Regions from separate parts of the Pseudomonas sp. B33.4 genome, predicted to be linked through region 2. Evidence: predicted binding sites of a transcription regulator. Region 2 holds the regulator's gene; the other holds the start of a gene.
The links. Region 2 encodes sigma-54, which starts transcription at its own class of promoters, with help from an activator protein. Its sites were predicted from a motif close to ANTGGCATNNANNTTGCTNT; they were not measured.
Positions count from the first base shown of each region.

Region 1: the regulator sigma-54 is predicted to act here: its motif matches at 3,989-4,008, upstream of glnK (P-II family nitrogen regulator).

Region 1 covers NZ_CP140706.1:6,331,035-6,347,059, reverse strand. Annotated here, with positions in the region: gene U6037_RS28230 (hypothetical protein) at 1-948, opposite strand, end outside; gene U6037_RS28225 (YifB family Mg chelatase-like AAA ATPase) at 1,250-2,743, opposite strand; gene U6037_RS28220 (accessory factor UbiK family protein) at 3,536-3,796, opposite strand; gene glnK (P-II family nitrogen regulator) at 4,210-4,548, shown strand; gene U6037_RS28210 (ammonium transporter) at 4,587-5,924, shown strand; gene U6037_RS28205 (secondary thiamine-phosphate synthase enzyme YjbQ) at 6,140-6,565, shown strand; gene sutA (transcriptional regulator SutA) at 6,668-6,994, shown strand; gene U6037_RS28195 (HAD-IA family hydrolase) at 7,177-7,884, opposite strand; gene xerC (tyrosine recombinase XerC) at 7,881-8,780, opposite strand; gene U6037_RS28185 (DUF484 family protein) at 8,783-9,508, opposite strand; gene dapF (diaminopimelate epimerase) at 9,522-10,352, opposite strand; gene lysA (diaminopimelate decarboxylase) at 10,356-11,603, opposite strand; gene lptM (LPS translocon maturation chaperone LptM) at 11,613-11,786, opposite strand; gene cyaY (iron donor protein CyaY) at 12,104-12,436, shown strand; gene U6037_RS28160 (DUF1289 domain-containing protein) at 12,441-12,665, shown strand; gene rnk (nucleoside diphosphate kinase regulator) at 12,794-13,213, shown strand; gene U6037_RS28150 (class I adenylate cyclase) at 13,221-16,025, opposite strand, start outside.
Region 2 covers NZ_CP140706.1:994,709-1,010,733, forward strand. Annotated here, with positions in the region: gene U6037_RS04220 (YhdP family protein) at 1-500, shown strand, start outside; gene U6037_RS04225 (carbon-nitrogen hydrolase family protein) at 632-1,492, shown strand; gene tldD (metalloprotease TldD) at 1,497-2,939, shown strand; gene yjgA (ribosome biogenesis factor YjgA) at 3,035-3,559, opposite strand; gene pmbA (metalloprotease PmbA) at 3,668-5,014, shown strand; gene U6037_RS04245 (FagA protein) at 5,266-5,673, shown strand; gene U6037_RS04250 (class II fumarate hydratase) at 5,654-7,030, shown strand; gene U6037_RS04255 (hypothetical protein) at 7,058-7,498, shown strand; gene U6037_RS04260 (superoxide dismutase) at 7,500-8,111, shown strand; gene U6037_RS04265 (ZIP family metal transporter) at 8,142-9,035, shown strand; gene U6037_RS04270 (HPr family phosphocarrier protein) at 9,071-9,346, opposite strand; gene rapZ (RNase adapter RapZ) at 9,362-10,219, opposite strand; gene ptsN (PTS IIA-like nitrogen regulatory protein PtsN) at 10,222-10,686, opposite strand; gene hpf (ribosome hibernation-promoting factor, HPF/YfiA family) at 10,698-11,006, opposite strand; gene U6037_RS04290 (RNA polymerase factor sigma-54) at 11,080-12,573, opposite strand; gene lptB (LPS export ABC transporter ATP-binding protein) at 12,761-13,486, opposite strand; gene lptA (lipopolysaccharide transport periplasmic protein LptA) at 13,486-14,031, opposite strand; gene lptC (LPS export ABC transporter periplasmic protein LptC) at 14,018-14,590, opposite strand; gene U6037_RS04310 (KdsC family phosphatase) at 14,599-15,123, opposite strand; gene U6037_RS04315 (KpsF/GutQ family sugar-phosphate isomerase) at 15,123-16,025, opposite strand, start outside.

The DNA.
Region 1 (16,025 bases), 1.3 Mb from region 2:
TGGCAACAGGTTATCCATTTGCTTTAGCCAGGCGTCGACCGTGAGATTGCTCTCTTCGGTATAGGGCACATAATAAATCGGCAGTTTGCAGGTATTGAGCATGAACGAAACACCGCCGGTGGATGCATCGGTGATGACCGTGTCGCATTGTGTATAGAAAGCCGTGCTGCTGGTCCCGGGCTTGTCTATGGTTATCCAGTCATGGGCAGACAGTTGTTCGCACAGATCCTTCACGGTCGGATGGGAAAGTTCGGCCATGTACGGACGCAAGATGAACGTCGCGTGGGGAATTTGCGACTTCACTGCATTGATGACGGTCTGCAGATTCTCATACAGAGTCGCCCCGTTCGGGCAGATACCCAGTTGGGTCGGCAGAAGCCCGACGACGTAGTCATCCGAGGTTTTTGTCGATGGCGGTGATGATTCGAAATTACCGGGGATCTTCACCGGCAGCGTGGCCACCGGGCTGGTGCTGCGCATGTCCGAGCGCAACGCCAGTCCATCGATCAATAGTGTTTTCAGGGCCTTTCTGTCGCGACGGTATGCCTGCATCCCGGCAGTAATCAAATCAAAGCCTGACCGGGAAGACGCGATGACCACATCCCAGTAAGAGGTCAATTCGGCGTAGTAATATTTGTCTTTGGTCGGCATCCCGACATTGCCGTGACTGATGAAGATGCCAAAGTTCGAGTTGTCCAGCAGGCGTCCGGAATAGGCATCATTTGAAATGACAACCTGCGATTTCAGGCTTGCGATGAATTCATTGTCAACCTGCTCTACCGGGAAATCGAGGACGGCTTCGACTTCCTCTCTATTCAAGCCGGTACGATCAGTATTGAGCACGACACAGTTATACTTTTCTCGAAGCGATTTTAGCGCTGGAATCAGATACTCGAGATAAGTTTTGCCGCCGTCCACCACGTTGCTGAGCAAGTAAACATTTTTCATAATGAAGTTTTGTTTTCAAAGTTTGTTTAAATAAGGCCAATGCCAAACAGAGTAATAACGACGGGCAAGGGATTTTTTGTCTTGATTTGAACTAATGAATTGAACAGCTTTGTCCGGTAACAGTAAAAACCTTGTCCATGATGCCCCGCCTCCACTCCATGATGAAAAATGCTCTATGTCTTGACGATAGACAGAATGTAGTAAAAAAGAGCGCCGTCGTTATATCACATCCCGGCCAATCGCCATCAGCGCTCGGGTGTTTATTTTCGGGGCAGTTCACTTGCGAGCCGCGCTGTCATTTTCATTGCGTTGCCGGCCGATACTGCAAAGCCTCCGCCAGGTGTTCGCGTTTAATGTCTTTTTCCTGGCTCAGATCGGCCAACGTTCTGGCGACCTTGAGCAACCGGTGCGCCGAGCGCAGTGACAGGGTCAGCCGTTCACAGGCTGATTCCAGCCAGGCCTCATCGGCTGTGGATAACTTGCAGTGGCGACGCAGGCCTGGCAGATCAAGAAACGCATTGGCACATCCCTGGCGTTTCTGTTGTCGTTCACGGGCCTCGGCTACCAACGCGGCCGCACTGGCGCTGTCTTCTCCTGGCTTTACCGCAGGGTTCAGCGCTGTCGCCTCCCGCGCTACCGTCAGGTGTAAGTCGATCCGGTCCAACAGGGGGCCCGACAACTTGTTGCGATAACGCTGAACCATATCCGGCGTGCACGAGCACTTGCCACTGGGTTCACCAAGATATCCACAGGGGCAAGGGTTCATCGCCGCCACCAACTGAAAGCGCGCGGGGAAACGCACGCGGTCCTTGGCCCTGGCGATCACGATGAACCCGGACTCCAAAGGCTCGCGTAAAACCTCCAGCACCTTGCGATCAAACTCCGGCAGCTCATCGAGGAACAGCACGCCGTGGTGGGCCAGGGTGATTTCGCCGGGTTGCGGTTTTGAACTGCCACCGACCAGTGCCGGCCCGGATGCCGAGTGGTGCGGTTGGCGGAACGGACGCTGCGGCCAATGGGTCAGCGGCGCACCGCTGGCGACTGACTGAATCGCCGCGACTTCCAGCGCTTCACTCTCAACCAACGGTGGCAACAGTCCCGGTAACCGGCTGGCCAACAAGGTTTTGCCGGTTCCCGGCGGCCCGCTGAACAACAAGTTATGCGCACCCGCAGCAGCAATCAGCAGCGCCCGTTTTGCCGCCAGTTGCCCCTGCACTTCATTCAAGTCGGGATAAGGCTTGCTGGCGTGCATCAACCCGTCGGACACATAGGGCTCAACCGGCGTATGCCCATTGAAGTGCGCCACCGCCTCCAGCAAATGATCCACCGCAAACACCTTCAACCCCGAAGCCAGGCACGCCTCCTCGGCATTCGCCCGCGGCACCACCAGTGCCCGTCCAGCCTTGCGCGCCGCCAGTGCCGCCGGCAACACGCCACGCACCGCTCGCACTGCGCCGGACAACGCCAATTCACCCAGACATTCCACATCATCCAGCGTCAGACACGGCACCTGCACACTCGCCGAGAGAATCCCCAAGGCAATCGCCAGATCAAACCGCCCGCCATCCTTGGGCAGATCGGCCGGCGCCAGATTCAAGGTGATCCGCCGCGCCGGAAACTGCAGCCCGGAATTGATGATCGCGCTGCGCACCCGATCCTTGCTCTCCTTCACCGCCGCCTCGGGCAGGCCGACCATGGTCAGCGATGGCAGACCATTGGCCAGATGGACTTCGACGGTGACAGCGGGGGCTTCCACGCCAATCTGGGCGCGACTGTGGACGATGGAGAGGGACATGGTCGTTCCTTGAGCTGAATCGGGGGCCGCTTCCTGCGGGTTTTTGAAGGGTAGCCTGGGGAGAAGATGTTGGTAGGTGGGTTCTATGGGTGAATGTTCACCGGATGTTGCAGGAGACAGTAACCTTCAAGCGTAAAAAAACCGCCTTGAGGAGGCGGTTTTTTTGTATGCAGGCTTCGGTGAGGCCAAGGCCTGCGCATCCTTAGCGGACACACTCACGTTCGCTGAGACTATGCACCTTTGCTCAAGGGTGCAAGTGCAAAAGTCATCCTTCGCTTATCAACCCGGTTCTGGAGTGGACTGCTTTATTCATGTCCGACCACTAGCTTCATGGCTTGATACACCTTGTTTAAATTGCCTCTGGGAGCTTGCAATAAAATCCGAGACGACGATGCCCACGCATTGAGTATTCGTAAAGTGTGGTCGGGAGCCTAAAGATTTCATGTTCCTCGACACGGTGTGAGACCCGTGCCGGTGCTGGTTTTGGGGAGCCCACAACCGGCCGCCTTAGCGGACACACTCACGTGCAGTCCCGAAGGTGTTCGTACGCCGGAAAGCACATCGGAGGTTTGGCCCCACGCAAGGAGGGCCAAAGTATGTCTAAGTTTCTTAAACATATGTGGCGCCTCGTCAGGATCGCGTTATGGGCTTTTCGCCTGTACGAGATTCTGCGAGACCGTTGGAATAATTCGTTGTAAAGGATTGATCTGACGGAAACCGCTCCTGCTTCGGCAGGAGCGGTTTAATTTCTATTAGCAAAATTGAAGGTATTTTTGCTCAGGCGTTGCAGTTTTACTCGGCGGGCGGCGTCAGCTTCGCTTCCATCTCGGCAACTTTAGCTTCGAGGCTTTCGAGGCGGGCGCGAGTGCGCGCCAACACAACCATCTGGCTATCAAATTCTTCACGGCTGACCAAGTCGAGTTTGCTGAAGGCACTCTGCAGCAGCATCTTGAACTGGCTTTCGATTTCGGCTTTCGGTAGCGGGGTGTCGCCGCTGAAGAGGCGGGAGGCGGTGCCGCTCAGGGCGTCGAGGAAGTCTTTGGGCGCGAGCATGGTGGATGTCCTGGAAACAATGGCCGGCAGTGTATCACGCAGTGTCTATAGTCAATCTCGTGGTCAGGGATGCACGCTTTTCGCGCAGGCGCACGGACGGCGACGCACCGTTGTTGTGCGTATCCGGATGGCGTTTCGGGCGCGATGGCTTGCAGCAGCGGCCAAGGGATTGAAATCAGGGGATTTTGGCGAGATGGCAAGGTTTCTGCTTAGTCACCTTCGACCCATGCACTGATGCAGTCGCTGTGACGAATGCAGTGCGGCAGACGGAGCGGGGAGTTTCGTCAGCAGCGGTTAGCTGGCGTCAGTCGGGCAGGTACGGCCGACGATGCGTTACAAAGCCAGGCACTGCGCTTAGACTTGAGTCGGGTTTGTTTTCCTGGGGCAAGTCCACCAATTCGGGAGAGAGTTTCATGAAGCTAGTCACTGCCATCATCAAGCCGTTCAAGTTGGACGACGTGCGCGAGTCGCTGTCCGAAATCGGCGTGCAGGGCATTACCGTTACTGAAGTCAAAGGCTTCGGCCGGCAGAAGGGTCACACCGAGCTGTATCGCGGCGCGGAATATGTGGTCGATTTTCTGCCCAAGGTGAAAATCGACGTGGCCATCGACGACAAGGATCTGGATCGGGTTATCGAGGCGATAACCAAAGCGGCCAACACCGGCAAGATCGGTGACGGCAAGATCTTCGTGGTCAATCTGGAACAGGCGATTCGCATCCGTACCGGCGAAACCGATACAGACGCGATCTAAGCGCCGCCACAAACCCCAACGCCCCAGGAGAAAACAATATGACTCTGCGTAAATTCGCAGGGCTAGGAGCCCTGTTGTCTATCGTAATGCCAAGCCTTGCAATGGCGGCAGACGAAGTGGCGGCCCCGGTCCTCAATTCCGGCGACACCGCCTGGATGCTCACCTCGACAGCCCTCGTGCTGTTCATGACCATCCCGGGCCTGGCGCTGTTCTACGGCGGCATGGTTCGCTCGAAAAACATTCTTTCCGTGATGATGCAGTGCTTCGCCATTACCGGTCTGATCAGCATCCTGTGGGTCATTTATGGCTACAGCATTGCGTTCGACACCACCGGCATGGAGCAGGGCGTCGTCAACTTCAACTCGTTCTTCGGCGGCATGGGCAAGGCGTTCCTCGCCGGTGTCACGCCTTCGAGCCTGACCGGTCCTGCGGCGCTGTTTCCTGAGGCGGTGTTCATCACCTTCCAGATGACCTTCGCGATCATCACCCCGGCGCTGATCGTCGGTGCGTTCGCTGAGCGGATGAAGTTCTCCGCGATGCTGATCTTCATGGGCATCTGGTTCACCCTGGTTTATGCACCGATCGCACACATGGTCTGGTCCGGCAACGGCGGCCTGATGTGGGACTGGGGCGTGCTCGACTTCGCGGGCGGCACCGTGGTGCACATCAACGCCGGTGTGGCCGGTCTGATTTGCTGCCTGGTATTGGGTAAGCGTAAAGGCTTCCCGACCACCCCGATGGCTCCGCACAATCTCGGTTACACCCTGATGGGCGCGGCGATGCTGTGGGTCGGCTGGTTCGGCTTCAACGCCGGTTCCGCTGCAGCGGCCAACGGCACCGCTGGCATGGCGATGCTGGTCACTCAGATCGCTACCGCTGCTGCCGCACTGGGCTGGATGTTTGCCGAGTGGGTCACCCACGGCAAGCCAAGCGCACTGGGTATCGCATCGGGTGTGGTTGCCGGTCTGGTAGCGATCACTCCGGCTGCCGGCACCGTGGGCCCGATGGGCGCACTGGTCATCGGTCTGGCCGCAGGCGTGGTGTGCTTCTTCTGCGCCACCACCCTGAAACGCAAACTCGGTTATGACGATTCCCTGGACGCGTTTGGCGTACACGGTATCGGCGGTATCCTCGGCGCGATCCTTACCGGTGTGTTCGCAGCTCCGGCGCTGGGTGGATTCGGCACCGTGACCGATATTGGCGCGCAAGTGTGGATTCAGGTCAAAGGCGTCGGCTTCACGGTGATCTACACCGCGATCGTCACCTTCATCATCCTCAAAGTCCTCGACGCCGTGATGGGTCTGCGTGTGACCGAGGAAGAAGAGTCGGTCGGCCTCGATCTGGCACAACACAACGAACGCGGCTACAACCTGTAAGTACGCGCATTAAAAAACTTGCCCGGTTCGCCGGGCATTTTTTTGTCTGGAATTTGTCATTGAGTTGAAGGCTGAAAGGATTTTTCGTACGGCTTTGGTCGTGTTTACGACGGGCGTTTTTCTGCGGCCAATGGCTTACATCATTGCAGGAATATTAGGGCCTTTGTTTTTTCCCAGAGCGCGCTAGAATGCGCCCCGAACGTGCGGAGAACTGTATGTGGCAACAGACTCTGATAACCCTGCGGGCACGGCCCCGGGGCTTTCATCTGGTAACGGACGAGTTGATCAAAGGCCTGCCTGAACTCAGGGAGTGCCGGGTCGGTCTGTTGCATTTGTGGCTGCAGCATACCTCGGCGTCGTTGACCATCAACGAGAACGCCGATCCGGCGGTACGTCGCGACTTCGAACGATTTTTCAATCGTCTGATCCCACAAGGAACAGACGGCTATGAGCATAACGACGAAGGCCTGGACGACCTCCCGGCGCACTTCAAGGCCAGCGTACTTGGCTGCCAGATCAGTCTGCCGGTTTCGGCGGGTCGCCTGGCATTGGGGACCTGGCAAGGCGTTTATCTGGGCGAGCACCGTGATCATGGCGGTGCTCGAAAAGTCCTCGCCACCTTGCACGGTGAAGGGGCATAAACCGTTGGTCACCAATGGTTACTGATTTTTTAACGGCGACTTTCGACAGTTGCCAAAGCTGGTCTATAACTAATCTGCTTTTCGCAAGTCATGAGGTAGAACATGAGCGACGATGATCTGGAAAACGACGACCTCGAAGTAGGCGACGAAGACGAGGCCGAGGAAGGCCTGGAAGCAGCAGCGGAAGACGTTGCTGACGACGATGGTGGCGACGATACGCCGGCCCCGGCTGCCAAAGGCAAAGCCAAGGCTGCGGTGTCGGTAGACGAATTGCCGAGCATTGAAGCCAAGAACAAGGAGCGCGACGCCCTGGCCAAGGCCATGGAAGAGTTCCTGTCCCGTGGCGGCAAGGTTCAGGAAGTGGAGGCCAATGTGGTCGCCGATCCGCCGAAGAAGCCGGACAACAAGTACGGTAGCCGCCCTATCTGAGGCGTGCCGCTGTCTTGCTGAAAAAGCCCGCCGTCGCTGCGGGCTTTTTCATGCCTGGAATTCCGCACGCGCCACTACCCCCTGTAGGAGTGAGCCTGCTCGCGATTGCGGTGTGTCAGTCAACCCAGATGTATCTGATACACCGCAATCGCGAGCAGGCTCACTCCTACAATGGAACTGTGTCAGTTCGAGGTGGCATTCCAGCGTGCAAGCACGGCTGGCAAATCGGTCAGGCTACGAATCTCGGCATCCGGCAGGCGATCCGCTTCCCAGACTTTGCCCGCCGGGTTAAACCAGATAGCCCGCAACCCGGCCTGCTGCGCCCCGGCAATGTCATCGCCCGGATGATCACCGATGTGCACGGCAGTTTCGGCTGTAGCACCACCACGCTGCAAGGCTTCATGAAACAACCGGGCATCCGGTTTGGCGATGCCGATATCTTCCGCGCACAGCGCAAACTTGAAGTAATCCGCCAGCCCCAATCGACGCACATCGGCATTGCCATTGGTGACCACGCCAAGCGCATAGTGATTGGCGAGAATTTCCAGCACTGGCTCGACTTCAGGGAACACTTCGATCTGATGCCGCGCATGCAGAAATACTTCAAAACCCTTGTCTGCCAGGTCGGTGGCTTCGCCATGGGCATATCCAGCGTCTTCCATCGCATGAAACAACACGCGCCGTCGCAGCGCGCTGATTCGATGCTTGAGCCCCGGCTCATTGGTCAGCACCCGCTCACGAATCGCCCACAAATGCTCCACCGGCACGGCGCCCAGATTCGGCGCGTGTTCGCTCAGCCATTCGCGCAATACCGCTTCGGCGCTGACGATCACTGGCGCGGTGTCCCAGAGGGTGTCGTCGAGGTCGAAGGTGATCAACTGGATGCTCATGAATCATCGCCTTTCATGCGTTTGGCCCGTGGGTGGGCGCTGTCGTAGACCGCCGCCAGGTGCTGGAAGTCCAGATGGGTGTAGATCTGCGTGGTCTTGATGTCTGAGTGGCCGAGCAATTCCTGCACGGCGCGCAGGTCCTGCGAAGATTCCAGCAGGTGACTCGCAAAGGAGTGCCGCAGCATGTGCGGGTGCAGGTTCTGCCCCAGTTCGCGCTCGCCGGCCAGTTTGACGCGTACCTGAATCGCTCGCGGGCCAAGGCGTCGACCTTGCTGGCTGACGAACACGGCGTCGTCCGCCGGGTTGGTCATGGCGCGCAATGGCAGCCATTGTTCGATGGCTTCGCGGGCCTTTTTACCGACCGGCAGCAGACGGGTTTTGCTGCCCTTGCCGAGCACTTGCACCATGCCATCGGCGAGGTCGAGTTGATCTAGATTGAGCCCGGTCAGCTCGGAGAGGCGCAGACCGGAGGAGTAGAACAACTCCAGAATCGCCTGATCCCGACGCGCAAGAAAATCGTCCTCGACCGCGCCTTCAAGCAGTTGCAATGCACGGTCGGTGTCGAGGGTTTTCGGTAGGCGACGTTCGCCTTTCGGCGGCGCCAGACCGGTCGCCGGATCGTGGTCGCAAAGACCTTCGCGATTCAGATAGTGATAGAGCCCGCGCACCGCCGAGAGCAACCGGGCGAGGCTGCGCGAGGACTGGCCTTGCGCGTGCAGGCGGGCGATCAGGCTGCGCAGGCGTTGAATATCGAGCGCGGCCCAACTGCCAATGTTCTGCTTGATGCACCAGCCGAGGACTTTATCGAGGTCACGGCGGTAGGCTGACAGCGTGTGCGGCGACACCTGTCGCTCACTGCGCAGGTGTTCGCAGTAAGCGTCCAGCTGCCGTTCCATGTTCAGCGTACCGAGCGCAGGGAGCTGTTGACCCGTGGCAGCACGCGGCCCATGACTTCGGCGATGTAGCTGAGGAACAGCGTACCGACCGAACTCTTGTAGTGCTGCGGATCACGGCTGGCGATCGCCAGAATGCCATGGATGCCTTGATGGCTGACCGCGACCACAGCGGTGGAGCCGATCTGCTTGCGCTGTTCTTCGCCGAAGAGGAAGTCCAGCTCATGTTCGCGCAGGCTGCCGCTGACGCTTTTGCCTTCGGTGAGCAAACCGCCGATGGCGACCTGCGCGTCGGCGTGGGTGACCCAGCGGCCGACCGGTGCCGGGTTATCGCCGAGCAGAATCAGGCTGACAAAAGGCACCTGAAAATCCTGGCGCAGACTGTCTTCGACGCTGATCACCACGTCTTCCAGGCTACTGGCGTCCATCAGGGAAAGAATCAGGCGGCGGGTTTTGTCGAACAGGCGATCGTTGTCGCGGGCGACGTCCATCAACTGCGAGAGCCGATGGCGCATTTCGATGTTGCGGTCGCGCAGGATGGTCATCTGCCGTTCGACCAGCGACACGGTGTCGCCGCGCTGGTGAGGAATACGCAGGGCAGGCAGCAATTCTTCGTGCTCGACGAAGAAGTCCGGATGCGCCTCGAGGTATGCGGCAACCGCTGCCGCCTCCAGGCTCTCGGACGCTGATTCGTCGGACTGTCGGGCGGGTACCTGAGGCTTATCGGTCATGGTTTCTGCTCACTCAAAGACGCACTTGTCCTTCGTATACACGCACTGCCGGACCGGTCATCAGCACCGGTTGGCCAGGGCCTGCCCATTCTATGGACAGACGCCCGCCGGGCAGGTCGATCAATAGCGGCGAATCCATCCACCCCTGGCTGATCGCAGCGACAGCCGCTGCACATGCGCCGGTGCCGCAGGCCTGAGTTTCCCCGGCGCCGCGTTCCCACACGCGCAGCTGCGCGCGGTTGCGGTCGATGACCTGGAGAAAACCGACATTCACTCGCGCCGGGAAGCGCGGGTGGTGTTCGATTTTCGGCCCCAGTTCATGCACCGGTGCGCTGTTGATGTCCTGCACACGCAGCACTGCGTGAGGGTTGCCCATCGACACGGCGGCCAGTTCGACCGTGGTGCCGTCGACTTCCAGCTGATAACTGATGGCTTGCGCTGGCGCGTTGAACGGAATATCCGCCGGCACCAGACGCGGGGCGCCCATGTTCACGCCGATCTGGCCGTCGTTACGCACGTCCAGTTCAATGATGCCGCCCTTGGTCTCGACGCGGATCTGCCGTTTGGCGGTCAGACGCTTGTCGAGCACGAAGCGCGCAAAGCAGCGTGCACCGTTGCCGCACTGCTCAACTTCAGAGCCGTCGGAGTTGAAGATCCGGTAACGGAAATCCACGTCCGGGTTGCTCGGCGCCTCGACGATCAGCAACTGGTCGAAACCAATGCCAGTGTGGCGGTCGCCCCATTGCTTGGCGTGCTTTGGCTGAATATGCGCGTGCTGGCTGACCAGGTCGAGAACCATGAAGTCATTGCCCAATCCGTGCATTTTAGTAAAACGCAGCAGCATGGGTTACTCCGGCAGCAGGCTTTCGCCGGCAAACAGCTCGGCCACGGTTTCGCGGCGGCGCACTTCAAAAGCCTGATCACCGTCTACCAGCACTTCAGCGGCACGGCCACGGGTGTTGTAGTTGGAGCTCATCACAAAACCGTAGGCACCGGCCGAATGCACAGCCAGCAGGTCGCCTTCTTCCAGTGCGAGTTCGCGGTCCTTGGCTAGGAAGTCGCCGGTTTCGCAGATCGGGCCAACGATGTCGTATTTGCGCGCAGCGGTGTCACGCGGTTTGACTGCAGTGACGTCCATCCACGCCTGATAGAGCGCCGGGCGGATCAGGTCGTTCATCGCCGCGTCGACGATGGCGAAGTCTTTGTGTTCAGTGTGCTTGAGGTACTCGACCTGAGTCAGCAGCACGCCAGCATTGGCAACGATGTAACGGCCCGGCTCGAACACCAGTGCCAGATCGCGACCGTTCAGACGCTCGCGCACGGCTTTGATGTAGTCGGCAGCCAATGGTGGCTCTTCATCGCGATAACGCACGCCCAAACCACCACCGAGATCGATGTGGCGCAGGTGAATGCCGCAATCGCCGAGACGATCGACCAGATCCAGCAGACGGTCGAGGGCATCGAGGAACGGTGGCAGCGTGGTCAGCTGCGAACCGATGTGGCAGTCGACACCGACCACTTCCAGGTTAGGCAGATGCGCGGCACGCACGTACACGTCTTCGGCGTCGGCGATGGCGATGCCGAACTTGTTCTCTTTGAGACCGGTGGAAATGTACGGGTGGGTGCCGGCATCGACGTCCGGGTTCACGCGCAGCGATACCGGCGCGCGAACGCCCAGCTCAGCGGCAACCACTTGCAGACGCTCGAGCTCGTCGGTGGATTCGACGTTGAAGCAGTGCACGCCGACTTCCAGTGCGCGACGCATGTCGTCACGGGTCTTGCCGACACCGGAGAAGACGATCTTGTCAGCGCTGCCGCCAGCGGCCAGTACACGCTCCAGTTCACCACGGGAGACGATGTCGAAACCGGCGCCGAGACGGGCCAGGACATTCAGCACGCCGAGGTTGGAGTTGGCTTTGACCGCAAAGCACACCAGATGCGGCATGCCGGCCAGCGCATCGGCGTAAGCCAGATACTGCGCTTCGATGTGTGCGCGCGAGTAGACGTAGGTGGGCGTGCCGAAGCGGTCGGCGATGGCGGACAGCGCCACACCTTCCGCGAACAGCTCCCCGCCACGGTAGTTAAAAGCGTCCATGGCGATCCCTTATTGGTAAACGTCGTGCTTGTGTGCTTTGGACGGCTGCTTCTGCGAAGACTGGGCTTGCTCGGCCGGGTCCTGATCGTCATCCGGCAGGTACAGCGGGCCTTTTTGACCACAGGCCGAAACGAGGCAGGCAACCGCGACGAGCGCAGCAAGGGAAGAGATCAGGCGCTTCATGGCGAAATCCTTGAAAATGCGTTAATTGCGCCGGAGTATACCGGCCACCCGGCGGCTTGCCTATGCGAGGGGGTTCCCGTCCGGCGGGGCTTGCCCACCAGCATATAAAACCCTGTGGGAGCGGGCTTGCCCGCGATTGCGGTGGTTCAATCGACATCAATGTTAAATTTGCCGGCCTCATCGCGGGCAAGCCCGCTCCCACAGGTACCGGGTTTGTTACGCCGATCGGTGCTTGGTCGTTAATCTTTGCAATCGGCCGGCAGCGTCCGTATCTTTCGGCGCTTGAGCCTGATCAGACATTTTTTGAGGTTGCCGCAATGAGTTTGTCCGAAGCCCGTTTTCACGATCTGGTCGATGAAACCCAGGAAAAACTGGAAGACATCTTTGACGAAAGTGATCTGGATATCGACATGGAGAACTCGGCCGGTGTGCTCACCGTCAAGTTCGAAAACGGCTCGCAGCTGATCTTCAGCCGTCAGGAGCCGCTGCGTCAGCTGTGGCTGGCGGCGGTGTCCGGTGGTTTCCACTTCGACTACGACGAAGAAAGCGAGCGCTGGATGTGCGACAAGAGCGAAGAGCAACTGGGCGAAATGCTCGAGCGTATCGTCAAGCAGCAGGCCGACGCCGAATTCGATTTCGAAGGTCTGTGATTCCGTGACTGACACCGCTCCCGCCCGGCCTCCGAAGCCGCTCTACAGCAACATCAGCCCGGCCGTGCCTTCACCGTGCAGCGGCGTGTGCCGGCTGGACGAACAAAAGGTCTGTCTGGGCTGCTTCCGGCATGTCGAAGATATCCGCGAATGGCGCTCGGCGGACGATGAGCGGCGGCGGGTGATTTGCGCGCAGGCGTCGCAGCGCAAACAGCGCGGCGGGGCGTGACTTGTATATTTTTTGAGCTGTGATAGTGTCCGAACACGCCTCAACCCATCGAGGCCTGGTGAAAACCCCGTCTTTTTTGGCGGGGTTTTGCTTTTTTTGTGTGCAGAAGAAAGGAGTCTGCCCGGATCATGACCGCACCTTCCATCACCCTTACCCGTCTGGACGTGCAACGTCTGGAGCGCCTGATCGACAACCTGAACGAGAAAGACCAGGCTGCGCCGGGCGTGATTGCGCTGCAAACCGAGCTGGACCGCGCCGACACCGTGGTCGGCCACGATGAAGTGCCCGCCGATGTCGTGACCATGAATTCCCGTGTGCATTGCCGCGAAGAAGGCAGTGGCAAGGACTATCACCTGACGCTGGTCTATCCCAAGGATGCCAACGCCGATGAAGGCAAGATCTCGATCCTGGCTCCGGTCGGCAGCGCGTTGCTGGGCCTGAAAGTCGGTCAGCACATCGACTGGCCTGCACCCGGTGGCAAGACCCTCAAACTGACTTTGCTGGAAGTTGAATCGCAGCCGGCCAACGGCGGTGATTTCCGCGAGTAGGCCCGCCTCAGACCTGTTCGAGCGCCTCGTTCAGGGCGCGCTCCAGGTCAGCCTTGTAGCGCAGATAGAGATTGCTTGAACTTTGCCCGTCACCGAGCAGGCCTGAAAGGTCGAGGTCGGTGATGTAGCAGCGATAGCGTTCGCTGTCGCGGCGCTGCTCGACGATCTCCCGGGCGACCACGCTGAACAGCTGGTCGCCATGTTCCAGCTCGCTGAATTCCCGTTGATTGCAATACAGGGTGACCTGCACTTCGCCCGGTGCGGCTTTGCCGACGATTGCCTGTACGTCGTAGAACGGCTTGTTCACCGGCGTCTGCGGTGCCGGCCGCGCTTCGACACGACGCGCGCGCCCCGGACCCGAAGGCAATAACTGGTAATACAAAGTTTCGAGGCGGGCATCCGGACCGGCGTCCATCGGCAGCACGGCTTCGCGGCGGAACAGGATCGATTGCAGGAAACGCTGCAATGGCACCAACAGACTTTGCTCGTCGTGATAGGGCAAATGCTGCTGCCACAGCGCGTTGAACTCATCCAGCACGTACAGCTCTGCCTGTTGCTCGGTGATGCGGTAAAAGACCTGAATGCACTCCGGCTGGCCCATCGGCAGGATCAGCGCAAGGTCGTGATCTTCCAGTGCCATCGGATCCAGATGCAGCGGACTGTAGCGCGGCTGTTCTTCACCGAGGTAATCCAGCAACGCTGGCAATGTCGCGAGCGCGACGTGGTTGACCTGACCAGGTACCAATTCCAGCACGTGATAGTGCTGCTGCACCTGGATCAGGTAGCGGTGATTCAAGTCGCTGAGCAGCAGATTCTGTGCGGTGTCGACGATTTCCTCGACACGACGGGCAATGAACTGCGCACGGTTGTGACAGAAACAACGCACCTTCAACGACGGCTGCAAGGACCCGCGTGGCAAATTGTTGAGGTAATCGCGCAGGCAATCGAGCAGGGCATGCGGCCCGTCGAAACGATTGACCAGCACTTCGTTCCAGCTGTTGAGCGTCACTTGGTCGAGCGTCAGCACGAGGTTTTCGCGCACGCCGGCGTAACTCAGCGAGTCGGTGCGCTCGGTGGTCATCAGGATGTTCAGGTCGCGGTGATGCTTGAGCGGATCAATGCCGACGTTGACCAGCATCAGCACTTCACTCGGCACCGCAGCACGCAGCAACGGCTCTTCCGCAACGGTGGGCAAGGGCAGGGCAATGCACTGCTGCAGGCTGCCGAGCAGGTTGAACAGCTCGAACTCGCTCAGGTCGCTGGTGCCGGGATGCAAAGCGAGGCGGGTGCTGCTGTCGATCACGCCGTTGCGGTGACACCAGGTCAGCAGTTCAAGCAACTCGCGACTGCGCTTGATCGGCGCGAAGTGTTCCCACTCCAGTGCAGTGAGGCTGCCGTTATACAGGCCCCACTGGGTCTGCCCCGGTTCCTTTTTATTGCGCGATTGCACCAGGGTCAGAGTGTCTTCGGCCAGATCCGGGGCGATGCCGGGATTGATGAACTCGACCTTGGCGGCCTTGCGCTCGAAGGCTGCATAGAGCCGGCGACCGAGGACGTTGAGGTCGCGTTTATTGATCAGGCTGACGGTCTGCTCGGTACGCGCGAATTGGGTCAGGAAGCGATAGCTGTAATTCAGCTCGTTGACCAGCGCGCGGCGTTCGGCGCTGACCTGACGCACCTTCCACTGACTGCGGCTGTCGAGCAGGGCGAGTTGACGCTGATCCCAATGCCATTCGCTGGCCAGGCGTTCCAGCAACGAGCGTTGCCAGCTCTGGGTGCGGCTGTTACCGGTGAGCTTGCGGTTGACCTTCAGGTACAGCGCGCGGCGCACCAGTTCAAGCCGTTCCGGCTCATTGCGCGCGGTGAGGTATTCCTCGATGCGCCGGTACACGACCATGTAGGGATCCAGCTCGTCCAGATCCAGCTGGTTGGCGAATACGGCTTTTTTGAAGCGCAGGCTCAGACACTGCACCTGCGGGTGTTCGCTGGCGTAAACCTCGGTCAGCAGCAGTTTCAGCACCGATTTGTAAGGCGATTCGATGCCTTTGAACAGTTGCCATAACCCGGCGCCGATGAACTCACCCGGCGGAATGGTCGCCAGATGACCGAGATCGAGGGTTTCGTCGGCGCGAATAAAGCGCTTCGACAGCAGGGTATGGGTGTAAAGGTCGTAGGCGGTTTCTTCGTAGACCGGCACCAGCCACCAGATGGGTGTGCGCCCGGCTAGCCAGATAGCCGTGCGGTAAAACTCGTCCAGCAGCAGGTAATGCTGGGTGGTGCCGCAGTTTTCCGAACTGAGCTGGGTGTCGCGTTCGCCTTTGACGAAGCGCACCGGATCGATCAGAAAGAAATGCGCCTCGGCGCCCTGACTCGCGGCCCAGGCTTCCAGTAACTGGCATTTCTTGCTCAGTTCGGCGAGTTCGCTGTCGCTCAAGTCTGGCGCGTGGCAGACCCATACGTCCATGTCGCTCTGGTCGGCCTGCGCCAGCGTGCCGAGGCTGCCCATCAGAAACAGACCGTGGATCGGGCGCGGTGGATTGCTGCCGTGGCGCGGCTTGTAGGAGAACGAACGGGTCAGGCGCTGGGCTTCGGCGAGGGTGTTGGCGTCCGGCTCGTAATTCGACAGGCCGGCCGGCGTGCTGCCGGAGACATAACCCGGCAGCAGCGGATGATTGACGTGGAAGAACAGTGGCAACAGCGTCAGCACGCTCTGTTGGCGTGGCGACAACCCTTCGAGGGCGCGGCCGAGTCGGCCTTCGTTGAGTTTGAGAAAACGCGCACGCAGTTGGCTGAGTACCTTGCGGTCGATGCC
Region 2 (16,025 bases):
TGGCGACCAAGCGCTTCTCCGGTACGCTCGATGCGTCGTTGAACAAAGGCCAGTTTGTTGAAGTGGAGGGTGGCGCGCAGGCATTGCGGGTGTTCGGTCTGCTTAACTTCAACTCCATCGGCCGGCGGCTGCGTCTGGATTTCTCTGATCTGTTTGGCAAAGGCTTGAGCTACGACCGGGTCAAAGGCCTGTTGGTGGCAAACAACGGCGTGTATGTGACTCGCGAGCCGATTCGCCTGACCGGTCCTTCGAGCAACCTGGAACTGGATGGCACGCTGGATCTGGTCGGCGACAAGGTCGACGCCAAATTGCTGGTGACGTTACCGGTGACCAACAACCTGCCGATCGCTGCGCTGATCGTTGGCGCACCGGCAGTTGGCGGCGCACTGTTCCTGATCGACAAGCTCATCGGTGATCGTGTGGCGCGCTTTGCCAGTGTGAAATACACCGTCAAAGGTCCATGGAAAGAGCCGAAAATCACCTTCGACAAGCCTTTTTAACTAGCAGACACTACCCCTGGTAGGAGCTGCCGAAGGCTGCGATCTTTTGATTTTGTTTTTAAGCGCCAGATCAAAAGATCGCAGCTTGCGGCAGCTCCTACACAGTTATGCGCAGATTCCGAGGAGTAGCCATGTCTTTAGCGGTGATTCAAATGGTCAGCCAGAGCGACGTGCTGGCCAATCTGGCTCAGGCCCGACGCCTGCTCGAACAGGCTGCTGCCGGCGGCGCGAAGCTGGCGGTGCTGCCGGAAAACTTCGCCGCCATGGGCCGTCGTGACGTTGCTGACATCGGCCGTGCCGAGGCGCTCGGCGAAGGACCGATCCTGCCGTGGTTGAAACAGACTGCCCGCGACCTCAAGTTATGGATAGTGGCCGGCACTTTGCCGTTGCCGCCGGTCAATCAACCGACGGCCAAGGCCAATGCCTGCTCGCTGCTGGTCAATGAGCATGGCGAAATCGTTGCACGCTATGACAAGTTGCATCTGTTTGATGTCGATGTGGCGGACAATCGCGGCCGTTATCGCGAATCCGATGACTATGCTTATGGCAGTGGCGTGGTGGTTGCCGACACGCCGGTGGGCAAGCTCGGTCTGACCGTGTGTTATGACCTGCGCTTTCCCGAGCTGTACAGCGAATTGCGTGCCGCCGGTGCCGAGTTGATCACCGCACCGTCGGCCTTTACTGCGGTGACCGGCGCAGCGCATTGGGATGTGCTGATTCGCGCGCGGGCCATCGAGACCCAGTGTTATGTGCTGGCCGCCGCGCAAGGCGGGACCCATCCGGGACCGCGCGAAACCTTCGGCCATGCGGCGATTATCGACCCGTGGGGCCGCGTGCTGGCGAGTCAGGATCAAGGCGAAGCGGTGTTGTTGGCCGAACGCGACAGTATTGAACAAGCGTCCATCAGGGCGCGAATGCCGGTGACCAGTCATCGGCGGTTTTTCTCGCAGGGCGCCCAGCGGCCTGCTTCAGAACACGAATTTAAGGCGTAAACCTATGAGCGAGTTGTTGTCCTCAGTCAGTGATCACCTGTTGGCGCCCGGCGGCGTGACGATCGAGAGCCTGCAAGGCGTGCTCGGCGATCTGGCCGGCCCGGGCATTGATGCCGCCGACCTGTATTTCCAAGGCCAGATCTCCGAGTCGTGGGCGCTGGAAGATGGCATCGTCAAGGAAGGCAGCTTCAACCTCGACCAAGGTGTCGGCGTACGTGCGCAGTCCGGTGAAAAAACCGGTTTCGCCTACAGCAACGCGATCACCCTCGAAGCCCTCGGCGCAGCGGCCCGTGCCGCGCGTTCGATCTCCCGCGCCGGCCAGAACGGCACGGTGCAAGCGTTCACCACGCAGGATGTCGCGCAATTGTACGCGCCGGACAACCCGCTGGAAGTGCTGAGCCGCGCCGAGAAGGTTGAACTGCTCAAGCGTATCGATGTGGCTACCCGCGCACTCGACCCGCGTATCCAGCAAGTCAGCGTCAGCATGGCTGGCGTCTGGGAACGCATTCTGGTGGCGTCCACCGACGGCGGCCTGGCGGCGGATGTGCGCCCGCTGGTGCGTTTCAACGTCAGTGTGATTGTTGAGCAGAATGGCCGTCGCGAGCGTGGCGGGCATGGCGGCGGCGGGCGTACCGACTACCGTTATTTCCTCGCCGAAGACCGCGCCATGGGTTATGCCCGCGAAGCCTTGCGCCAAGCGCTGGTGAATCTGGAAGCAATTCCGGCACCGGCCGGTACGTTGCCGGTGGTGTTGGGTTCGGGCTGGTCCGGTGTGCTGTTGCACGAAGCCGTCGGCCACGGTCTCGAAGGCGACTTCAACCGCAAGGGCAGTTCGGCCTACAGCGGGCGCATGGGCGAAATGGTTGCCTCGAAACTTTGCACTATCGTCGATGACGGCACATTGAGCGGCCGCCGCGGTTCGCTGAGCGTCGACGACGAGGGCACCCCGACCGAGTGCACCACGCTGATCGAAAACGGCGTACTCAAGGGCTACATGCAGGACAAGCTTAATGCGCGTCTGATGGGGGTGGCTCGCACCGGTAACGGTCGTCGCGAGTCTTACGCGCATCTGCCAATGCCACGCATGACCAACACCTACATGCTCGGCGGCGAAAGCGATCCGGCGGAAATCATTGCTTCGGTGAAGAAGGGCATCTACTGCGCCAACCTCGGCGGCGGTCAGGTCGACATCACCAGCGGCAAGTTCGTGTTCTCCACCAGCGAGGCGTACCTGATCGAAGACGGCAAGATCACCGCGCCGGTCAAAGGCGCGACGTTGATTGGCAACGGCCCTGAGGCAATGAGCCGGGTGTCGATGGTCGGTAACGATCTGGCGCTGGACAGCGGTGTGGGCACGTGCGGTAAGGATGGGCAGTCGGTGCCGGTAGGCGTGGGTCAGCCGACGCTGAAAATCGATGCGATCACCGTGGGTGGCACGGGCGCATAAATGAACCAGCTGTAGGAGCTGACGAAGGCTGCGATCTTTTAACAATCAAAGTCAAAAGATCGCAGCCAGCGGCAGCTCCTACAAGTGGCGATATCTCAACGCAGACCGCGTTGAGTCTCGTCCAGCTCACGGATGTACTTGAAGATCTTGCGGCTGGAAGCAGGAGGTTTGTTTTGCGCAACCTCGTGCTGAGCCTGACGGATCAGGGAGCGTAGTTGTTGGCGATCGGCGTCCGGGTACTCGACGACGAACTTCTCCAGCACGGCATCGTCGCCTGCGATCAGGCGATCACGCCAGCGTTCGAGATTGTGGAAACGCTCGTTGTACTGACGAGTAGAGGCATCGAGTTGATCGAGCAACGTGAGAATGGCGTCCGTGTCCTGGTCGCGCATCAGTTTGCCGATGAACTGCAAATGCCGTTTACGCGCGATGTTCGCGGTGTGCTTGGGCGCATCGGCCAAAGCCCGGCGCATGGCGTCGGTCAGCGGCAGTTTTGCGATCAAGTCAGGCTTGAGTGTTGTCAGGCGCTCGCCGAGGTCAACCAGAGCATGCAGCTCGCGTTTGACCTGAGATTTGCTTTTTTCTCCCGTATCGAGGGAGTCGTCGTAAGAATCAACCATGGTGGCAGTCCGCAAAGAAACGCCGCCATGATAACCAGTCGGGGGCCGCTTGTCCGGCCCGGTCGCTCGATGACCCCAGCCGAAAGCAGAATTTGAGTGGAGATGAGCATGAGTGCAGTTCAAAGCGTCGGCCCGCAGGCATTGCCGGCACTGCAGGAACAAGTCGAGCAGATCATCGCCGAAGCCAAGCGTCAGGGCGCCAGTGCCTGCGAAGTCGCAGTATCGCTGGAGCAGGGTTTGTCGACATCAGTGCGTCAGCGTGAAGTCGAAACCGTCGAGTTCAACCGCGATCAGGGTTTTGGCATCACGCTGTATGTGGGTCAGCGCAAAGGCTCGGCCAGCACCTCGGCGACCGGCCCGGATGCAATTCGCGAAACCGTCGCTGCGGCTCTGGCCATCGCTAAACATACTTCAGAAGACGAGGCTTCGGGTCTGGCCGATGCGGCGTTGATGGCCAAGGAACAGCACGATTTCGACCTGTTTCACGAGTGGGACATTACGCCAGAGCAAGCGATCGAGAAGGCCTTGCTCTGTGAAGCGGCGGCGTTCGACGCCGATGCGCGGATCAAGAACGCCGACGGCACGACCCTCAGCACCCATCAGGGCTGCCGGGTTTACGGCAACAGCCACGGTTTCATTGGTGGCTACGCATCGACCCGGCACAGCCTGAGCTGCGTGATGATCGCCGAGGCCGATGGCCAGATGCAGCGTGATTACTGGTACGACGTGAGCCGTCAGGGCGAATTGCTGGCCGATCCGGTGAGCATTGGTCAGCGTGCCGCGCAACGCGCAGCGAGCCGGCTGGGCGCGCGGCCGGTGCCAACTTGCGAAGTGCCGGTGCTGTTTTCCGCAGAGCTGGCGGGCGGTCTTTTCGGCAGCTTCCTCTCGGCGGTGTCCGGCGGCAGTCTGTATCGCAAATCGTCGTTCCTTGAAGGCACTTTGGGGCAGAAGCTGTTCCCGGAATGGCTGACGATTGATGAACGCCCGCACTTGATGCGCGCGATGGGCAGCGCCTCCTATGACGGTGACGGCCTGGCGACGTACGCCAAACCGTTCGTCGAAAAGGGCGAGTTGGTCTCGTACATCCTTGGCACGTACTCCGGGCGCAAGCTCGGTATGCCGAGCACGGCGAACGCCGGCGGAGTGCATAACCTGTTCGTCACCCATGGTGATGAAGACCAGGCGGCGCTGTTGAAGCGTATGGGCCGTGGCTTGCTGGTCACCGAATTGATGGGCCATGGTCTGAACATGGTCACCGGCGACTACTCGCGTGGTGCGGCGGGTTTCTGGGTCGAGAACGGCGAAATCCAGTTCGCGGTGCAGGAAGTGACCATCGCCGGCAACATGCGTGACATGTTCAAGCAGATCGTTGCCGTGGGTAATGACTTGGAACTGCGCAGCAACATTCGCACCGGCTCGGTATTGATTGAACGGATGACTGTCGCGGGCAGCTAAACGCCAGTCGTCATACACAAAAGGCGCGCCACCTCATCGGGTGGCGCGCCTTTTTTATTGGCTCCATACAAAACCAATGTGGGAGCGAGCCTGCTCGCGAAAGCGATTTCACTGCCGACCGCAGTGGTGACCGGCACGACGCCTTCGCGAGCAGGCTCGCTCCCACAATGGACTCTGTGTAACTCGGTGCTCTTGTTTTGGTTCTCATTATCATCTAATAATAAATCTCATTATCGGATGAGCCCCGGATCATGAGTTCTGCCTTGCACGAGCAGCCGTACCTCGAAAGCTGGCGCTGGATGAGTCGCCAGATCCGTTGCGCGATTGATCCCGACGAGCCGCGCCTGATCGAACATTACCTCGCCGAAGGCCGGTATCTGTCTTGTTGCACTGCGACTTCTCCCTGGACCATCGCTGAAACCTCCTTCCGTCTGCTGCTCGACACGGCCACCGACATCGCCTTGCCGTGGCACTGGCGGAGCATCTGCCTCGATCAAGCCTGGCGCCCGTTGCGTGAAATGGAGCGCCTGTCTTTGTGCAACTGCCGGCTCAAACGCTGGCAACGCTACACCTGGCAGCTCGCCACTTGCGAATTGCTTCCCTCGATTCCCCTTATTGAACTGGTGCAAGGATTTTCAGATGACCAAGACACGTATTGAGCGCGACAGCATGGGCGAGCTGCAGGTGCCGGTGGACGCTCTCTACGGCGCGCAAACCCAGCGCGCAGTGGATAACTTCCCGATCAGTGGCAAGCCGATGCCGACGCAATTCATCCGCGCGCTGATCCTCGCCAAGGCTGCGGCTGCCCGCGCCAACGTCGAACTCAACCAGATCAGCGCCGCCCAAGGCAAAGCCATCAGCGACGCCGCGCAAGGCTTGCTCGAAGGCGATTTCATGCAGCATTTTCCGGTGGATATCTTCCAGACCGGTTCCGGCACCAGTTCCAACATGAACGCTAACGAAGTGATCGCCACCCTGGCCAGCCGCCTGCTCGGTGAGACGGTCAACGCCAACGATCACGTCAACTGCGGTCAGAGCAGCAACGACATTATCCCGACCACCATCCACGTCAGTGCCGCACTGGCCCTGCACGAACAACTGCTGCCGGCATTGCTGCATTTGGTGCAGGTGATCGAGCACAAAGCCGAGCAAGTACATCACCACGTCAAAACCGGCCGTACGCATTTGATGGACGCGATGCCGGTGCGCATGAGCCAGGTGCTCAATGGTTGGGCGCAACAGCTCAAGGCCAACATCGCCCACCTGCAAGACTTGCTGCCGAGCCTGCAATCCCTGGCGCAGGGCGGCACAGCGGTTGGCACCGGGATCAACGCGCATCCTGAGTTCGCCGCACGTTTCAGCCGCCAACTCAGCCAACTGACCGATGTGCAATTCACCCCAGGCAAAGATCTGTTCGCGTTGATCGGCTCGCAAGACACCGCCGTCGCTGTCTCTGGCCAGCTTAAAGCCACCGCAGTGTCGCTGATGAAAATCGCCAATGACCTGCGCTGGATGAACTCCGGCCCGCTCGCCGGCCTCGGCGAAATCGAACTGGAAGCCTTGCAACCGGGCTCGTCGATCATGCCGGGCAAGGTCAATCCGGTGATCCCCGAAGCCACCGCCATGGTTGCCGCGCAAGTCATCGGCAACGATTCAGTGATCACCATCGCCGGTCAGTCGGGCAATTTCGAACTCAACGTGATGCTGCCGATCATCGCCCAGAATCTGCTGAGCAGCATCGAGTTGCTGGCCAATTCCAGCCGCCTGCTCGGTGACAAGGCCATTGCCAGCTTCAAGGTCAACGAGTCGCGCTTGAAAGAAGCGTTGTCGCGCAACCCGATTCTGGTGACCGCGCTCAACCCGATCATCGGTTACCAGAAAGCCGCGGAAATCGCCAAGCAGGCCTACAAAGAAGGTCGCGCGGTGATCGATGTCGCTCTGGAACACACCGACCTGTCGCGCAGCCAACTGGAAGAGTTGCTCAATCCCGAGAAACTCACCGCCGGCGGCGTGTAAACCCCGCTACCGCTTTGGAGGCTCACCATGGAGCACTGGAAACGCACGATCGAACGGGCCAATCGCTGCTTCATGCTGGGCGAATTGATCGACGCCCGCGAGGCTTACCTGCAAGCCCTGGCCTTGGCGCAAGTGTTGTTCGAACGCTGGGCGGATGCCGACGAAGCGGTGGCGGCCTGCGTCATCTCCCACCACAACCTGGCTGACTTGCACCTGCGCTTGAATCAGCCGGAGGAGAGCGCTGAATACCTCTGCGCCATCCACCAACGGCTGCTGCAGACCATGCAGGACGAACGCCAGCGTCTGGCATTGCGTGAAGCGGCGCTGCGCCAGAGCAGCAAGACCTACGTCGAGCTGCTGAATTTTATCAGCGAACACGGCGAATACCCGCGGACCCAGCGTTTGCTGCACCCGGATACCGGCAATGCGCGCCGCGCGCCTGCCCCAAACCACCATGGAGTCCATTGAAATGGCTTTTACCTTGCCTGCCTTGCCTTACGCCTACGACGCTCTCGAGCCGCATATCGATGCGCAGACCATGGAGATTCACTACACCAAGCATCACCAGACCTACATCAACAACTTAAACGCCGCCGTAGAAGGCACCGAATACGCTGAGTGGCCGGTGGAAAAGCTCGTCGCCAGCGTTCAGCAATTGCCGGAAAAACTCCGCGCGGCGGTAATCAATCAGGGCGGCGGTCACGCCAACCACTCGCTGTTCTGGGAAGTGATGGTGCCGAGTGGTGGCGGTAAGCCGGACGGCGCGCTGGGCAAGGCCATCGATGAGCAACTGGGTGGTCTCGACAGTTTCAAGGAAGCCTTCACCAAAGCCGCTCTGACTCGCTTCGGCAGCGGCTGGGCCTGGCTCAGCGTGACCCCGGAGAAAAAGCTGATCGTGGAAAGCAGTGGCAATCAGGACAGCCCGCTGATGAACGGCAACACGCCGATTCTCGGTCTCGATGTCTGGGAACACGCCTATTACCTGCGCTATCAGAACCGTCGCCCGGAATACATCAACGCGTTCTACAACGTAATTAACTGGCCTGAAGTGGCTGCGCGCTATCAGGCCGCACTGGTTTAAGTCTTTTATAAAAACAATCCAAGGCTGACTATGGGCACTGAAACACTGGCGATCGGAAGTGGGCGTATGTTTCGTTACGCAGTGGGATCGCTGTTGCTGTTGGCGGGCATGACCTTGCTGGTCGCCCACGGGCTGGAATGGCTGAATCTGGAGCCGAGGCTGTTGCGGGCGTTGCAAGGCGGTGCGATCTGCGCCCTCGGCACGGCGCTTGGCGCTGTGCCGGTGCTGGTGATTCGGCGTATGCCGCAAGCGCTCAGCGATACGTTGCTGGGGTTTGGCGCCGGCGTGATGCTGGCGGCGACGGCGTTTTCGTTGATCGTGCCGGGCATTGCCGCCGCTGAAAACCTGGGCCTGACACCGTGGGGCGCCAGTGGGCTGATTTGCTTCGGCATCATGCTCGGAGCTTTCGGACTGTATCTGGTCGATCGCAAAGTTTCCGGCGCTTCACCGGAAATGCTCGTCGGCACTGTCGAGCATCCGGTGATCCCGCCGCGAATCTGGCTGTTCGTCTTCGCCATCATTGCCCACAACATCCCTGAAGGCATGGCGGTTGGTGTTTCTGCAGGCGGCGGCATGCCGGATGCGGACAGCTTGGCCATGGGCATTGCTTTGCAGGATGTGCCGGAAGGTCTGGTGATTGCGCTGGTATTGGCCGGGGCGGGGATGTCGCGGGTCAAAGCGTTTTTGATCGGCGCGGCGTCTGGTCTGGTCGAACCGGTGTTTGCCCTGCTTTGTGCGTGGCTGGTCAGCCTTGCGCAGGTGTTGTTGCCATTAGGGTTGGCACTGGCGGCAGGGGCAATGTTGCTGGTGGTGACCCACGAGGTCATTCCCGAGTCGCGACGCAATGGTCATGACAAACTGGCCAGTCTTGGCTTGTTGATCGGGTTTTGTTTGATGATGGTGATGGATACCGCGTTGGGCTGAACAAAAGTGAGGGAGCAAGCTCCCTCACCGGCGGATCAACCGCCCTCGTCGAAATAGTTGTTGATCAGCGCCACCAGCGCATCCAGCGCCTCCTGATCCTGATGCCCTTCAGTACTCAGATAGATCCTGGTGCCCTTGCCAGCTGCCAGCATCATCATCGCCATGATGCTTTTGCCATCGACGGTAGTCTCTGGCGTGCGTCCCACTCTGATCGTGCAATCCGGATACTGCCCGGCCACTCCGACAAACTTGGCCGATGCGCGGGCATGCAGGCCCAGCTTGTTGATGATTTCGATTTCCAGAGCAGGCATCGCGGTGTGAATCCTTTAAGTGAGGTCGCGGTGGCGAACCTGGACATTCTTCAGGGTTTTCTGCAGGGCCTGACCCAGGCGTTCGGTCAGGTAGACGGAGCGGTGATGCCCGCCGGTGCAGCCAATGGCAATGGTGACATAGGCACGGTTGCTCGCGGCGAAGCGCGGCAGCCACTTGTGCAGGTAGGTGAAGATGTCCTGGAACATTTCTTCGACTTCCGGCTGCGCCGCGAGGTATTCGGCCACTGGCGCATCGAGACCTGATTGCGCACGCAGTTCCGGCTTCCAGTACGGATTGGGCAGGCAGCGCACATCGAACACCAGATCCGCGTCTACCGGCATGCCGCGCTTGAAGCCGAATGACTCGACCAGAAACGCGGTACCCGGCTCCGGCTGATTCAGCAGGCGCAGCTTGATGGTGTCGCGCAACTGGTACAGGTTCAGATTGGTGGTGTTGATTTTCAGATCGGCGAGGTCGGCGATCGGGCCAAGCAGGGCGGTTTCATCCTGAATCGCCTCGGCCAGCGAGCGATTGGCGTTGCTCAGCGGATGGCGACGACGGGTTTCGGAGAAACGCTTGAGCAGGGTTTCTTCGTCGGCGTCCAGATACAGGACATCGCACTGGATGTGCTTGGCCCGGACATCTTCAAGGAGTTCGGGAAAGCGCGTCAGATGACTCGGCAGGTTGCGCGCATCGATCGATACGGCCACCAGCGGTTGCGCCAGCTCAGTGTGAATCAGCGCGCGTTCGGCCAATTCCGGCAGCAAGCCTGCAGGCAGGTTGTCGATGCAGTAATAGCCGTTGTCCTCAAGGACATCCAGAGCCGTACTTTTACCCGAGCCGGAACGGCCGCTGACGATGATCAAGCGCATGATTAGTGCCCGTTCTGCTCGTCCAGGACAACCTGATACAAGGCTTCGTTGCTCGCGGCACTACGCAGTTTATCGCGAACATCCTTGCGGTCGAGCATGCTGGCGATCTGACGCAGCAACTCCAGGTGCGCATCGGTGGCGGCTTCCGGGACCAGCAATACGAACAGCAGATCAACCGGCGCACCGTCGATGGCGTCGAAATCAATAGGTGCTTCAAGGTGCATCAGCGCACTGATAGGCGCTTCGCAACCCTTGAGGCGGCAGTGAGGAATGGCGATGCCGTTGCCAAAACCGGTGGAACCGAGTTTTTCACGGGCAATCAGGGCCTCGAAGACATCTTGCATCTCCAGATCCGGCACTTCGCGGGCGATCAGGTTGGCAATTTGTTCGAGGGCTTTCTTTTTACTGCCGCCCGGCACGTTCACGAGAGAACGGCCGGGGGTCAGGATACTTTCAAGTCGGATCATGGGGTGGGGGGTTATCGACCGGTCGCGCCCTGGAGCAGGCTCTGGGTCTTTTCCTTATGCTTTTTGAGTTGTTTATCCAGCTTGTCGGTCAAGGCGTCGATCGCCGCGTACATATCGGTATGTTCCGCGTTGGCGACCACTTCGCTGCCGGGTATATGCAAGGTGGCTTCGATTTTCTGCTTCAGCTTTTCGACGCACATCGTGACCTGCACGTTGGTGATCTTGTCGAAATGTCGCTCCAGTCGTTGGAGTTTTTCCTCGATATAGGAACGCAGAGGTTGGGTCACTTCCAGTTGGTGTCCACTGATGTTGACTTGCATACAGCTTCTCCTTCGTTGCCAGTGCATAAAGCGGCAGGCTGGATAGCCTGCCACTGGAACGCTGTAACGTGGCTTACATCAACCGCTTGCGTTCGCTCGAAGGCGCGATCCCGAGGGATTCGCGGTACTTGGCGACGGTGCGGCGAGCCACCTGAATGCCTTGTGCCTCCAGTAAACCAGCGATCTTGCTGTCACTCAACGGCTTTTTCTGATTTTCCGCGGCAACCAGTTTTTTGATGATCGCGCGGATCGCCGTGGACGAGCATTCGCCGCCTTCGGAGGTGCTGACGTGGCTGGAGAAAAAGTATTTCAGCTCATAAATACCGCGCGGGGTATGCATGAATTTCTGCGTGGTCACCCGCGAAATCGTCGACTCGTGCATGCCGACCGCTTCGGCGATGTCGTGCAGGACCAGCGGCTTCATGGCTTCGTCGCCGTATTCCAGAAAACCGCGCTGATGCTCGACGATCTGGGTGGCAACTTTCATCAGGGTTTCGTTGCGGCTCTGCAGGCTCTTGATGAACCAGCGGGCTTCCTGCAACTGGTTACGCATGAAGGTGTTGTCGGCGCTGGTGTCGGCGCGACGGACGAAACCCGCGTACTGGGCGTTGACGCGCAGGCGTGGCACCGATTCCTGGTTCAACTCGACCAGCCAGCGCTCATTGTCCTTGCGCACAATGACGTCTGGCACAACGTATTCGGCTTCGGTGGATTCGATCTGCGAACCTGGACGCGGATTAAGGCTCTGCACCAGTTCGATGACCTGACGCAGTTCATCTTCCTTGAGCTTCATGCGGCGCATCAACTGGCTGTAGTCGCGGCTGCCCAGCAGGTCGATGTAGTCGGTAACCAGACGTTTCGCTTCAGCCAGCCAAGGTGTCTTGGCCGATAGCTGGCGCAATTGCAGCAACAGGCATTCGCCGAGGTTGCGCGCACCGATGCCGGCTGGTTCGAACTGTTGAATGCGGTGCAGGACGGCTTCGATTTCGTCCAGTTCGATGTCCAGTTCCGGGTCGAACGCCTCAAGAATTTCTTCGAGGGTTTCGTCGAGGTAGCCCTGATTGTTGATGCAATCGATCAGGGTCACGGCGATCAGGCGATCGGTGTCGGACATCGGTGCGAGATTCAGTTGCCACAGCAAATGGCTTTGCAGGCTCTCGCCGGCAGAGGTGCGGGTGGTGAAGTCCCACTCGTCATCATCGTTGCTGGGCAGGCTGCTGGCGCTGGTCTGGTAGACGTCTTCCCAGGCGGTGTCGACCGGAAGTTCGTTGGGGATGCGCTCGTTCCATTCGCCGTCCTCGAGGTTGTCGACCGTCGGGGCGGTTTCCTGATAGGAAGGTTCCTGGATCTCGGTGTTGGGCTTCTGTTCGGCGTTGTCGGCCATAGGGTCGGAATTGTCGAAGTCTTCGCCTTCTTCCTGGCGTTCGAGCATCGGATTGGATTCCAGCGCCTCCTGGATTTCCTGTTGCAGATCCAGGGTCGACAATTGGAGCAGGCGGATGGCCTGTTGCAGCTGCGGTGTCATCGTCAGCTGCTGGCCCATTCTCAAGACTAGCGATGGTTTCATGGCAGGGGCTTAACACCTTATTCGCCGGCGCTATGCGCCATCCACTACAGGGCGCCGAAGCGCCAAACTTAAGCAAATTATATGCCTGAAACTGAAGTGTTTGCCTAGAGCGCTGTAACAATTAAAGCGTATTAAATCCTGCTTGAATCGATACAGCGCCCCGGCGGCGCACCGGGCACTGTTGCGCTTACAGGCGGAACTCGTGGCCCAGATACACTTCCTTGACCAGATCGTTGGCCAGGATGGTTTCTGCGTCGCCTTCGGCGATCAGTTGACCATCGTTGACGATGTAAGCGGTTTCGCAGATGTCCAGCGTCTCACGGACGTTGTGGTCGGTGATCAGCACACCGATACCCTTGGCCTTGAGGTGGTGGATAATCTGCTTGATGTCGCCGACCGAAATCGGGTCGACACCGGCGAACGGTTCGTCGAGCAGGATGAATTTCGGTGCGGTCGCCAGTGCGCGAGCGATTTCCACCCGGCGGCGTTCACCGCCGGAAAGGCTCATGCCGAGGTTGTCGCGGATGTGGCTGATGTGGAATTCCTGCAGCAGGCTTTCCAGCTCCTTGCGACGGCCGGCCTTGTCGAGTTCCTGACGGGTCTCGAGGATGGCCATGATGTTATCGGCCACCGACAGTTTGCGGAAGATCGACGCTTCTTGCGGCAGATAGCCGATACCGGCCTTGGCGCGACCGTGCATTGGCTGATGGCTGACGTCCAGATCGTCGATCAGCACGCGGCCCTGATCGGCCTGTACCAGGCCGACGATCATGTAGAAGCACGTGGTCTTGCCGGCACCGTTCGGGCCGAGCAGGCCGACGATCTGGCCGCTGTCGATCGACAGGCTGACGTCACGCACGACCTGGCGGCTTTTATAGGCCTTGGCCAGGTGCTGAGCTTTCAGAGTTGCCATTACTGGGTTTTCTCGTCGGTTTTCTTCTTCGGCTGGATCACCATGTCGATGCGTGGACGCGCCTCGGTGACCTTGCTGCCGGTAGCGCGACCGGCGCTGGCCAGTTTCTTCACGGTGTCATAGACGATTTTCTCGCCCTGAGTCGTGTTGTTGTCCTTGTCGACCACCTTGGCCTTGTCGATCAGTACGACGCGGTTTTGCGCGGCGTGGTACTGGATCGTCACGCCCCAGCCCTGAACCGGCTTGGTGTCGCCAGCGGTCTGCAGTTGTTCGAAGTAGGCAAGGTTGCCTACCGAAGTCACCACGTCGATATCGCCGGCCGGGGTACGAGTGATGGTCACGGTATTGCCGGTGACCTTCATCGAGCCCTGGGTGATGATCACATCACCTTTATAAGTGGCGATGCCGTTCTTGTCGTCCAGTTGGGCGTCGTCGGCCTGAATGCGGATAGGTTGCTGCTGATCGTTCGGCAGAGCCCAGGCGCTCACGCTTCCCAGTGCTGCGCCCAGACTGAGCAAAATAGGGAGGGTTTTAACGAGCCTCATACTGTCCTCTTACGTTCGATAGCAGGTGTATCCTGCTTTCCTTCAGGTACGCTTTCATTCCAACGCCAGTCGATACACCGCCAGCGCCGTCGATTCTAACGGGTTGCTCGGTCTGCGCATATTCCTGCTGCGGGAACACGGTCATGCGAGTGGAAGTGATCAGGATGTCACGCTTCTTTTCATCGGTGCGCGCAACGCGTACCGAGTCGATCAGTTCGACTTCGGTACCGCCTGAGTTCACTTCGCCGCGCTCACTGGTCACGTGCCACGGAAATTCCGTTCCGCGGTACATGTTCAGATCGGGTTTGGTCACGAGGGTGATATCGGTTGCCTTCACGTGCTCGGCCTTTTCCGACGTCATTTCATATTGCACCTTGCCATCCGGCAGGTATTGCAGGGTGTGCGTGTTGGTCGCATACCAGTCGATAGGCGTTTCCACCGAGGTGACTGGTGGTTTGTCGAGAAAGCGTTCCGGACTGATATTCCAATAGCCGACCGCGGCGAAAATCGCAGCGATGCAGCCGAACAGCAGGACGTTACGAAATTTTTTGCTGAACATGGTTTGGCTCACAGGTACGCGGCGTTGGCCGCATCGAGGCGGCCCTGGGCGCGCAGGATCAATTCGCAGAATTCGCGGGCGGCACCTTCGCCACCGCGAGCGCGGGTCACGCCATGGGCGTGTTCGCGGACGAAGTCGGCAGCGTTGGCCACGGCCATGCCTAGACCTACGCGGCGAATCACCGGCAGATCGGGCAGGTCGTCACCGAGATAGGCCACCTCTTCATAGCTTAGGCCCAGTTGCTCGAGAAGACCGTCGAGAACAACCAATTTGTCTTCACGCCCCTGAAACAGGTGCGGGATGCCGAGGTTTTTCGCGCGACGTTCGACCACCGGTGTCTTGCGACCGCTGATGATGGCGGTCTGCACGCCGGCGTTCATCAGCATTTTGATGCCCTGGCCGTCGAGGGTATTGAAGGTCTTGAATTCGCTGCCGTCTTCAAGGAAATACAGGCGTCCGTCGGTGAGAACACCGTCGACGTCGAAAACCGCCAGTTTGATCGCTTTGCCGCGTTGCAGCAGATCGTTGCTCATTACATGACTCCTGCGCGCAGCAGATCGGAGAGGTTGAAGGCGCCGACCGGGCGATCTTCTTCGTCTACGACTACCAATGCGTTGATTCGGTGGTCTTCCATGATTTTCAGGGCTTCGGCGGCCAGCATTTCGGGGCGGGCAGTCTTGCCGTGAGCGGTCATGACCTGATCGATGGTGGCGCTGCGAATATCGATGCTGCGATCCAGCGTGCGGCGCAGATCGCCGTCAGTGAAGATCCCGGCGAGTTTGCCATCGGTTTCAAGGATGACGGTCATGCCCAGACCTTTACGGGTCATTTCCATCAGTGCGTCCTTGAGCAGCGTACCGCGTTGTACTTGTGGCAGCTCCTGTCCGGCGTGCATGACGTTTTCCACTTTCAGCAGCAGGCGACGGCCCAAGGCTCCGCCCGGGTGCGAGAACGCAAAGTCTTCAGCGGTGAAGCCGCGTGCTTCCAGCAACGCTACGGCCAGCGCGTCACCCATTACCAGTGCCGCTGTCGTCGATGAGGTCGGCGCCAGGTTCAGCGGGCAGGCTTCATGCTCGACGTGAACGTTGAGATTGACCTCGGCCGCCTTCGCCAGCGGTGACTGCGGGTTGCCGGTTACGCTGATCAACTGGATGCCCAGACGCTTGATCAGCGGCAGCAAGGTGACGATTTCGTTGGTCGAGCCAGAATTCGACAGGGCCAGGATCACGTCATCGCGAGTGATCATGCCCATGTCGCCATGGCTGGCTTCGGCCGGGTGGACAAAAAAGGCCGGGGTGCCGGTGCTGGCCAGGGTCGCGGCGATCTTGTTGCCGATGTGCCCGGATTTGCCCATGCCGACCACGACTACACGGCCCTTGCTGGCCAGAATCATCTCGCAAGCACGTACGAAATCGGCGTCGATATGGGGCAACAA